2 regions of the Pseudomonas sp. FSO-7 genome follow, and region 2 is predicted to be linked to the other one. Evidence: predicted binding sites of a transcription regulator. Region 2 holds the regulator's gene; the other holds the start of a gene.
What was found. Region 2 encodes sigma-54, which starts transcription at its own class of promoters, with help from an activator protein. Its sites were predicted from a motif close to ANTGGCATNNANNTTGCTNT; they were not measured.

Region 1: the regulator sigma-54 is predicted to act here: its motif matches at 4,426-4,445, upstream of glnK (P-II family nitrogen regulator).

The regions. Positions count from the first base shown of each region.
Region 1 covers NZ_CM184193.1:6,364,864-6,370,430, forward strand. Annotated here, with positions in the region: gene xerC (tyrosine recombinase XerC) at 1-528, shown strand, start outside; gene AC515T_RS28065 (HAD family hydrolase) at 525-1,229, shown strand; gene sutA (dormancy-specific transcriptional regulator SutA) at 1,454-1,777, opposite strand; gene AC515T_RS28075 (secondary thiamine-phosphate synthase enzyme YjbQ) at 1,880-2,305, opposite strand; gene AC515T_RS28080 (ammonium transporter) at 2,518-3,852, opposite strand; gene glnK (P-II family nitrogen regulator) at 3,886-4,224, opposite strand; gene AC515T_RS28090 (accessory factor UbiK family protein) at 4,641-4,901, shown strand; gene AC515T_RS28095 (sensor histidine kinase) at 4,938-5,390, opposite strand; gene AC515T_RS28100 (hypothetical protein) at 5,345-5,567, opposite strand, start outside.
Region 2 covers NZ_CM184193.1:1,064,468-1,070,034, reverse strand. Annotated here, with positions in the region: gene AC515T_RS04515 (KdsC family phosphatase) at 1-279, shown strand, start outside; gene lptC (LPS export ABC transporter periplasmic protein LptC) at 287-856, shown strand; gene lptA (lipopolysaccharide transport periplasmic protein LptA) at 843-1,388, shown strand; gene lptB (LPS export ABC transporter ATP-binding protein) at 1,388-2,113, shown strand; gene AC515T_RS04495 (RNA polymerase factor sigma-54) at 2,278-3,771, shown strand; gene hpf (ribosome hibernation-promoting factor, HPF/YfiA family) at 3,848-4,156, shown strand; gene ptsN (PTS IIA-like nitrogen regulatory protein PtsN) at 4,169-4,633, shown strand; gene rapZ (RNase adapter RapZ) at 4,636-5,493, shown strand; gene AC515T_RS04475 (HPr family phosphocarrier protein) at 5,509-5,567, shown strand, end outside.

The DNA of each region.
Region 1 (5,567 bases), 1.3 Mb from region 2:
GAGGATGACTTCCTGGCCCGGCGCGACCAGGCGATTCTCGAGCTGTTCTATTCTTCCGGCCTGCGCCTTTCAGAATTGACAGGGCTTAACCTGGATCAACTGGACCTGGCCGACGGCATGGTCCAGGTGCTCGGCAAGGGCAGCAAGACCCGCCTGCTGCCCGTCGGCCGCAAGGCCCGTGAAGCCCTGGAACTGTGGCTGCCCCTGCGGGCCCTGGCCAACCCCGCCGACGACGCGGTATTTGTCAGCCAACGCGGTCGGCGCCTCGGCCCGCGAGCGATTCAGCTACGGGTCAAGGCCGCCGGCGAACGCGAGCTGGGGCAGAATCTGCACCCGCACATGCTCAGGCACTCCTTCGCCAGCCATCTGCTGGAATCCTCCCAGGACCTGCGCGCCGTTCAAGAACTGCTGGGGCACTCGGACATCAAGACCACACAGATCTACACCCACCTGGACTTCCAGCACCTGGCGACGGTCTATGACAGTGCCCACCCCAGGGCCAAACGCATCAAGGGCGACGAATCATGACCATCGAGCTCATCACTTTCGACCTGGACGACACCCTGTGGGACACCGCCCCGGTAATCGCCAGCGCCGAAGCCGTACTCCGCCAATGGCTGACCGACAACGCACCGAACCTGGGCGGCCTGCCGGTGGAGCATCTTTTTTCGATTCGCGAGCAGGTGTTGCGCGAAGAGCCCAACCTCAAGCACCGCATCAGTGCGTTGCGCCGACGGGTGCTGTTCCGTGCCTTGCAGGAAGCCGGCTACGACCAGTGGCAAGCCTCCGAACTGGCGGACCAGGCCTTCGAGACGTTCCTGCACGCCCGTCATCAACTGGAGATTTTTCCCGAGGTGCAGCCCACCCTGGAAATCCTGGCCAATCATTTCGCCCTCGGCGTGGTCACCAATGGCAACGCCGACGTGCGACGCCTGGGGTTGGCGGATTACTTCAAGTTCGCCTTGTGCGCCGAAGACATCGGCATCGCCAAGCCTGACGCCCGGCTGTTCCACGAAGCCTTGGAACGCGGCGGCGCCACGGCACAGACCGCCGTGCACATTGGCGATCACCCGGGCGACGACATTGCCGGCGCCCAACAGGCCGGCCTGCGCGCGGTGTGGTTCAACCCGGCAGGCAAGCCCTGGAATGCCGACCATGCGCCGGACGCGGAAATCCGCAGCCTGACCGAACTGCCGGGGCTGTTGGCGGGATGGCATAGCCAGCCCTGAACCCCGTGGGAACGGTGTACCGCGGCGCTATGCCAGGCACAAATCCTGTGGGAGCGGGCTTGCTCGCGAAGGCGGTTTCATACTCGATAAATGAGCGGACTGATACACCGCTTTCGCGAGCAAGCCCGCTCCCACAGAGACTGCGCCTGGCCCGGGAATAGAATCGCGCCCATGAAAAAGCCCGCAGCGACGGCGGGCTTTTTCAGCAAGCAAGAAACCGATACTCAGATAGGGCGGCTGCCGTACTTGTTGTCAGGCTTCTTGGGCGGATCAGCGACCACGTTGGCTTCCACTTCCTGCACCTTACCGCCTCTGGCCAGGAACTCCTCCATGGCCTTGGCGAGCGCATCACGCTCCTTGTTCTTGGCCTCTACGCTCGGCAACTCGTCGACCGACACCGCAGCCTTGGCCTTGCCTTTGGCGGTAGGTGCCGGAACGTCGGCACCATCGTCGTCGGCAACGTCTTCAGCCACCGCTTCAAGGCCTTCTTCGGTCTCGTCTTCGTCGCCTACTTCGAGGTCGTCGTTTTCCAGATCATCGTCGCTCATGTTCTACCTCATGACTTGCGAAAAGCAGATTAGTTATAGCCCAGCTTCGCCATCTGTTCGAAGGCTGCCAGAAAAAATTCAACATCCGCTGGCAATCAGCGGTTATGCCCCTTCACCGTACAAGGTGGCGAGGACTTTACGAGCACCGCCGTGATCACGGTGCTCGCCCAGATAAACACCTTGCCAGGTTCCCAATGCCAGCCGTCCCGCCGTCACCGGCAGGCTGAGCTGGCAACCGAGCACACTGGCCTTGAAGTGCGCCGGGAGGTCGTCCAAGCCTTCGTCGTTGTGCTCATAGCCGGCGGTTCCTTGTGGGATCAGCCGATTGAAAAATCGTTCGAAGTCTCGACGTACCGCCGGATCGGCGTTCTCGTTGATGGTCAACGAGGCCGAGGTATGCTGCAGCCACAGATGCAACAGACCGACTCGACACGCCTGGAGTTCAGGCAGGCCGGCCAGCAACTCGTCCGTCACCAGATGAAAGCCCCGGGACCTTGCCCGCAGGGTTATCAGCGTCTGTTGCCACATACAGATCTCCGCACGTTCGGCGCGCATTCTAGCGCGCTCTGGGAAAAAACAAAGGCCCTAATATTCTTGCTTCGATGTAAGCCTTTGGCGGTATAAAAACCCATGTCGCATCCACAACAAAAGGCGTCGGAAAAACCTCCGCACCTTCTGAGCAATGACAAATTCCAGACAAAAAAATGCCCGGCGAACCGGGCATTTTTTATTGTGCGTGCTTACAGGTTGTAGCCACGCTCGTTGTGCTGGGCCAGGTCCAGGCCGACAGCTTCTTCTTCCTCGGTGACACGCAGACCCATGACGGCGTCCAGGACCTTGAGGATGATGAAGGTGACGATCGCGGTGTAGACCACCGTGAAACCTACGCCCTTGAATTGAATCCACACTTGCGCGCCGATATCGGTCACGGTGCCGAAGCCACCCAGGGCTGGTGCGGCGAACACACCGGTCAGGATCGCGCCGAGGATACCGCCGATGCCATGCACGCCGAAGGCGTCCAGGGAGTCGTCATAACCGAGCTTGCGCTTGAGGGTGGTGGCGCAGAAGAAGCACACCACGCCCGCCGCCAGGCCGATGACCAGGGCGCCCATCGGGCCCACGGTGCCGGCAGCCGGGGTGATTGCAACCAGGCCGGCCACCACGCCCGAAGCAATGCCCAGCGCGCTTGGCTTGCCGTGGGTGATCCACTCGGCAAACATCCAGCCCAGCGCCGCCGCAGCGGTCGCGATCTGGGTCACCAGCATCGCCATGCCGGCAGTGCCGTTGGCAGCGACCGCGGAACCGGCGTTGAAGCCGAACCAGCCGACCCACAGCATGGCCGCGCCCATCAGGGTGTAACCCAGGTTATGCGGCGCCATTGGCGTGGTCGGGAAGCCTTTGCGCTTGCCCAGTACCAGGCACGCCACCAGGCCGGCGATACCGGCGTTGATGTGCACTACGGTGCCCCCGGCGAAGTCCAGCACGCCCCAGTCCCACATCAGGCCGCCGTTGCCGGACCAGACCATGTGCGCAATCGGTGCATACACCAGGGTGAACCACACGCCCATGAAGATCAGCATGGCGGAGAACTTCATCCGCTCGGCAAATGCACCGACGATCAGGGCTGGGGTGATGATGGCGAACGTCATCTGGAAGGTGATGAACACCGCTTCAGGGAACAGCGCCGCCGGGCCGGTCAGGCTGGCTGGTGTGACACCCGCCAGGAAGGCTTTGCCGAAACCGCCAATGAAGGAGTTGAAGTTGACGACACCCTGCTCCATGCCGGTGGTGTCGAACGCGATGCTGTAGCCATAGATGACCCACAGGATGCTGATCAGACCGGTAATGGCAAAGCACTGCATCATCACGGAAAGAATGTTTTTCGAGCGGACCATGCCACCGTAGAACAGTGCCAGGCCGGGAATGGTCATGAACAGTACAAGAATCGTGGCCGTGAGCATCCAGGCGGTGTCGCCGGAGTTCAGGACGGGGGCTGCCACTTCTTCTGCCATGGCCAGGCCAGGCATTGCGAAGGACAACAGGGCTCCTAGCCCTGCGAATTTACGCAGAGTCATATTGTTTTCTCCTGGGGCGTTGGGTTTGGCGGCTTAGATAGCGTCGGTATCGGTTTCGCCGGTACGGATGCGGATAGCCTGTTCCAGATTGACCACAAAGATCTTCCCGTCACCGATCTTGCCGGTGTTGGCGGCCTTGGTGATTGCCTCGATCACCCGGTCAAGATCCTTGTCGTCAATGGCGACATCGATCTTCACCTTGGGCAGGAAGTCGACCACGTATTCCGCGCCGCGATACAGCTCGGTGTGACCCTTCTGCCGACCGAAGCCTTTGACCTCAGTAACGGTAATGCCCTGCACGCCGATCTCGGACAGCGACTCGCGCACGTCGTCCAACTTGAACGGCTTGATGATGGCAGTGACTAGCTTCATGAAACTTTCTCCCGAATTGGTGGACTTGCCCCAGGAAAACAAACCCGACTCAAGTCTAAGCGCAGTGCCTGGCTTTGTAACGCGTCGTCGGCCCAAGTTGCCCGACAGGTGCCAGTTAACCGATCCTGACGAAACTCCCCGTTCCGCCTGCTGCACTGCATTCGTCACAGCGACTGCATCAGTGCATGGGTCATCAGGCTCTAAGCAGAAACCTTGCCATCTGCACCCAAACCCTCTGATTTCAGCCCCTTGGCCACCGGCTCGACGTGCACCCGCACCACGAACCGCAGCGATACGCACAACAACAGTGCAGCACCGCCCAGGCCCATGCGCGAAAAGCGTGCATCCCTGGCTCGCCAATTGACTATAGACACTGCGTGGTACACTGCCCGCCATCGTTTCCAGGACACCTGCACATGCTTGCGCCCAAAGACCTCCTCGACGCCCTGAGCGGCCACGCCTCCCGTATTTTGAGTGGCGACACGCCGCTGCCCAAAAGCGAAATCGAAAGCCAGTTCAAGGCCCTGCTGCAAAGCGGCTTCAGCAAGCTGGACCTGGTCAGCCGTGAAGAATTCGACAGCCAGATGGTCGTGCTGGCCCGGACCCGGGCACGACTCGAAAGCCTGGAGGCCAAGGTCGCCGAGCTGGAAGCGCGACTGGCTCCGGCACAGGATTAAGCCCCCCAGCTCACGTTACCGGCTCTGGCGGGCCCCTCAGGCATTCGCCGCCCGCTGAGCCTGCTCCGGAGTGAGTGCCAGCGGCAGCTCCAGGATAAACAGCGCGCCCCTGCCCGGCCCGGCGCTCTGCGCGGTCAGATCGCCACCCATCTCGTGCGCAGCCAGAATGCAGCTGTGCAAACCAAAGCCGTGGCCGTCGACACGTGTGGTGAAGCCGTGCTCGAACACCCGCGCCAGATTGTCCTGCGTAATCCCCTCGCCATTGTCCTCGACCTCGACCCGCACGCGCCCATCGTCAACGACCTTCAGGCGCAGGATGATCTGCGGCGGTCGGTTCGTACCCGCGTCCAGCGCCTGCTTGGCGTTGTTGATCAGATTGACCAGAATCTGCAGCACTCGGTGCTTGTCCAGCGGCATTTGCGGGACATCACTGAACGCCTTGATCAGCGTGATGTGGTGGCGGGCCAGGGATACATCGCAAATGCGCACGACATCCTCACATTGGTGGCGATCTCCGCCATGCCGGCCCGGCGCGCCGTGGTCACCAGTTCGGCCTGTGCCTCGCGCAACTCGTCGTTGACCCTGGCCAACTGCCGCGGGCTGGGAATCTTCAGGGCCGCCGGCACCAGCCGGACCAGCAGGATGGCAGTGATCACCGAGGCAATC
Region 2 (5,567 bases):
CAGGGTCGCGAAGACAAACTGGTGGTGCTGGACGAGCTTCTGGGTCAACTCAACCTAAGCTATGAACAGGTGGCCTACCTCGGTGACGACCTGCCAGACCTGCCGGTGATTCGCCGGGTCGGCCTGGGCATGGCGGTCGCCAACGCGGCCGGCTTCGTCCGCGAGCATGCCCACGGCGTCACCACGGCGCGAGGCGGCGAAGGTGCGGCCCGCGAATTCTGTGAACTGATCCTGCGCGCCCAGGGCCGCCTCGAAGCGGCCAACGCCGCGTACCTGTGAGCCATTTATGCTGAGCAAAAAGATTCGCACCATTGTGGTGTTTGCCTGTATCGCGGCGATTTTCGCCGCAGTGGGCTATTGGAACATCAGCCCCGAACGGTTTCTCGACCAGCCTGCACCCCAGGTCGAGGAGCGGATCGACTGGTACGCCACCAACACCCATACCCTGCAGTACCTGCCCGACGGCAAAGTGCAATATGAGATGACGTCCGACAAGGTCGACCACGTAAAGGCCACTGACATTACGCTGGTCACCAAGCCGGACCTGAACATGTTCCGCGGCACCGAATTCCCGTGGCACGTGCAGAGCGAGCACGCCGAAGTCAATTCCGGTGGCACCGAAGTGGAACTGATCGACTCGGTACGCATTGCCCGAACCGACGAGAAAAACCGCACGACCGTCATCACCAGTACACGCATGACCGTGTTCCCACAGCAAGAATATGCGCAGACCGAGCAACCCGTTAGAATCGACGGCGCCGGGGGTGTATCGACCGGCACGGGAATGAAAGCGTATTTGAAGGAAAGCAGGATACACCTGCTATCGAACGTAAGAGGACAGTATGAAGCTCGCTAAAACCCTCCCTATTTTGCTCAGTCTGGGCGCAGCACTGGGAAGCGCGAGCGCCTGGGCTCTTCCCAACGACCGCGACCAGCCTATCCGCATCCAGGCCGACGACGCCCAACTCGACGACAAGAATGGCGTCGCCACCTATAAAGGCGACGTGATCATCACCCAGGGCTCGATGAAGGTCACCGGCAACACCGTGACCATCACCCGCACCCCGTCCGGCGATATCGATGTGGTGACCTCGGTGGGCAACCTGGCCTATTTCGAACAGATGCAAACCGCGGGCGACACCAAGCCGGTACAGGGCTACGGGGTCACTATCCAGTACCACGCCTCCCAGGATCGCGTGGTTCTGATCGACCGTGCTAAGGTCGTCGACAAGGACAACAACGTTACCCAAGGCGAGAAAATCGTCTACGACACCAACAAGAAACTCGCCAGCGCCGGTCGCGCCACCGGCAGCAAGGTGACCGAGCAGCGTCCGCGGATCGATATGGTGATCCAGCCTAAAAAGAAAACCGAGCAGAAGGCCCAGTAATGGCAACTCTGAAAGCTCAGCACTTGGCCAAGAGCTACAAGAGCCGTCAAGTCGTGCGTGATGTCAGCCTGTCCATCGACAGCGGCCAGATCGTCGGCCTGCTCGGCCCCAATGGCGCGGGCAAGACCACCTGCTTCTATATGATCGTCGGCCTGGTCCAGGCCGATCAGGGTCGCGTGCTGATTGACGACCTGGATGTCAGCCACCAGCCGATGCACGGTCGGGCGAAGGCCGGCATCGGCTATTTGCCGCAAGAAGCATCGATCTTCCGCAAACTGTCGGTTGCCGACAACATCATGGCGATCCTCGAGACCCGCAAGGAACTCGACAAGGCCGGCCGTCGCCAGGAACTGGAAAGCCTGCTGCAGGAATTCCACATCAGCCACATTCGCGACAACCTGGGCATGAGCCTGTCGGGTGGCGAACGGCGCCGCGTGGAAATCGCCCGCGCTCTGGCCACCGCACCGAAGTTCATCCTGCTCGACGAACCGTTCGCCGGCGTGGACCCGATCTCGGTGGGCGACATCAAGCAGATCATCCATCACCTCAAGGCCAAGGGTATCGGCGTGCTGATCACCGACCACAACGTGCGCGAGACCTTGGACATCTGCGAAACCGCCTACATTGTCAATGACGGCCAATTGATCGCCGAAGGAGACTCCGCCGCGATCCTGGCCAATGACCTGGTCAAGGAAGTGTACCTGGGCCATGAGTTCCGCCTGTAAGCACACGTGTCTGGCGAATTGCCTGGGCGTCGTTTAATTTTATTATGGCGACGCTCTAGGCAAACACTTCAGTTTCAGGCATATAATTTGCTTAATTTTGGCGCTCCGGCGCCCTGTAGTGGATGGCGCATGTGCGCCGGCGAATAAGGTGTTAAGCCCCTGCCATGAAACCATCGCTAGTCTTGAGAATGGGCCAGCAGCTGACGATGACACCGCAGCTGCAACAGGCCATCCGCCTGCTCCAATTGTCGACCCTGGACCTGCAACAGGAAATCCAGGAGGCCCTGGAGTCCAATCCGATGCTCGAACGCCAGGAAGAAGGCGACGACTTCGATAACACCGACCCGCTGGCCGACAACGTCGAGCAGAAGACCAACACCGAGATCCCGGAACCGTCCTACCAGGAAGCCGCCCCAACGGTGGATAACCTCGAGGATGGCGAATGGAACGAGCGCATCCCCAACGAACTGCCCGTGGACACGGCCTGGGAAGATGTCTACCAGACCAGCGCCAGCAACCTGCCCAGCAGCGATGACGACGAGTGGGACTTCACCACCCGCACCTCGGCCGGCGAGAGCCTGCAAAGCCACCTGCTGTGGCAACTGAACCTGGCACCGATGTCCGACACCGATCGCCTGATCGCCGTGACCCTGATCGATTGCATCAACAACCAGGGCTACCTGGACGAGACCCTCGAAGAAATCCTCGAAGCCTTCGACCCCGAGCTCGACATCGAGCTGGACGAGATCGAAGCCGTCCTGCATCGCATCCAGCAATTCGAACCGGCCGGCATTGGCGCCCGCAACCTGGGCGAGTGCCTGTTGCTGCAACTGCGCCAGTTGCCTGCCAAGACGCCATGGCTGGCCGAAGCCAAGCGACTGGTCACCGATTACATCGACCTGCTGGGCGGTCGCGACTACAGCCAGTTGATGCGTCGCATGAAGCTCAAGGAAGATGAGCTGCGCCAGGTCATCGAACTGGTGCAGAGCCTCAACCCGCGCCCCGGCTCGCAGATCGAATCCACCGAGCCCGAGTACGTGGTCCCCGACGTGATCGTGCGCAAGCACAACGATCGCTGGCTGGTGGAACTCAACCAGGAGTCGGTGCCCAAGCTGCGGGTCAACGCCCAGTACGCCGGTTTCGTCAAGCGCGCCGACACCAGCGCCGACAACACCTTCATGCGCAACCAGTTGCAGGAAGCCCGCTGGTTCATCAAGAGCCTGCAAAGCCGCAACGAAACCCTGATGAAAGTGGCCACCCAGATCGTCGAGCATCAGCGCGGCTTCCTGGAGTACGGCGATGAAGCGATGAAACCGTTGGTCCTGCATGACATTGCCGAGGCAGTGGGCATGCACGAGTCGACGATTTCCCGGGTGACCACCCAGAAATTCATGCATACCCCCCGGGGCATCTATGAATTGAAATACTTTTTCTCCAGCCACGTCAGCACCTCCGAAGGCGGCGAATGCTCGTCCACGGCCATCCGCGCGATCATCAAAAAACTGGTGGCCGCGGAAAATCAGAAAAAGCCGTTGAGTGACAGCAAGATCGCTGGTTTACTGGAGGCACAAGGCATTCAGGTGGCCCGCCGTACCGTCGCCAAGTACCGTGAATCCCTCGGGATCGCGCCTTCGAGCGAACGCAAGCGGTTGATGTAACAGGCCACGCCACAGCGTTCCAGTGGCAGGCATTTCTGCCTGCCGCTTTATGCACTGGCAACGAAGGAGAAGCTGTATGCAAGTCAACATCAGTGGACACCAACTGGAAGTGACCGAACCCCTGCGCACCTACATCGGCGAAAAACTCGACCGATTGGAGAGGCATTTCGACAAGATCACCAACGTGCAAGTCACGATGAACGTCGAAAAGCTGCTGCAGAAAATCGAAGCCACGCTGCATATCCCCGGCGGAGAAGTGGTTGCCAACGCAGAGCACACAGACATGTATGCCGCGATTGACCTGCTGACCGACAAGCTGGATCGCCAACTCAAAAAGCATAAGGAAAAGACCCAGAGCCTCCTCCAGGGCGCGACCGGTCGTTAACCCCCCCAATCCATGATCCGACTAGAAACCATCCTGACCCCCGGCCGTTCCCAAGTGAACGCGCCGGGCGGCAGTAAAAAGAAAGCCCTCGAACAAATTGCCAACCTGATCCACCGCGAGGTGCCGGATCTGGAAATGCAGGACGTCTTCGAGGCCCTGGTTGCCCGTGAAAAACTCGGTTCCACCGGTTTTGGCAACGGCATCGCCATTCCCCATTGCCGCCTCAAGGGTTGCACCACGCCAATCAGCGCACTGTTGCACCTTGAAGCCCCCATAGATTTCGACGCCATCGACGGCGCGCCGGTCGACCTGCTGTTTGTATTGCTGGTTCCGGAAGCGGCGACCGATGCGCACCTCGAGCTGCTGCGCCAGATTGCCAGCATGCTGGACCGCAAGGAAGTGCGCGAAAAACTGCGCAGCGCGCCGAGTAACGAAGCTCTGTACCAGGTGGTCCTGGACGAGCAGAACGGTCATTAAACATGCGCATGATCATCGTCAGTGGCCGCTCCGGCTCCGGTAAAAGCACGGCCCTCAACGTGCTTGAGGACAGCGGCTACTACTGCATCGACAACCTGCCCGCCGGCCTGCTGCCGGAACTGGCCGAGCGCGCCCTGATCCACACCGAGCTGGCGCAGCCGCTGGTGGCGGTGTCTATCGATGCACGCAACCTGCCGAGCCACCTGTCGCGCTTTCCCGAACTGCTCGCGGAAGTGCGCAGCCGGCATATCCAATGCGATGTGTTGTACCTGGATGCCGATGAGGAGACGCTGCTCAAGCGTTTTTCCGAAACGCGCCGGCGTCACCCCCTGAGCAACGCCAACCGCTCCCTGGCCGAAGCCATCGAGGATGAAAGCCAGCTGTTGGGGCCGATCGCCGACCTGGCGGACCTGAAGGTCAACACCACCCACCTGAACCTGTATCAGTTGCGCGACACAATCAAGCTGCGCCTGCTGAACCAGCCGGAGCCGGGCACCGCGTTCCTGGTGGAGTCGTTCGGCTTCAAGCGTGGCATGCCGGTAGACGCCGACCTGGTGTTCGATGTGCGTTGCCTGCCCAACCCTTATTGGAAACCGGAATTGCGCGAGCAGTCCGGGCTTGACCAACCGGTGATCGACTACCTGGCCGCACAGCCGGATGTCGAGGAAATGTACCAGGACATCTCCAGCTACCTGCTCAAATGGCTACCCCGCTTTGCCGCGAGCAACCGGGCCTATGTCACGATCGCCATCGGTTGCACCGGCGGTCATCACCGCTCCGTCTACCTGACCGAACGCCTGGGTCAGCTCCTGCAACAATCCCTGAAGAATGTCCAGGTTCGCCACCGCGACCTCAGCTAAAGGATTCACATCGCGATGCCTGCTCGGGAAATTGAAATCATCAACAAGCTGGGGTTGCATGCCCGAGCGTCGGC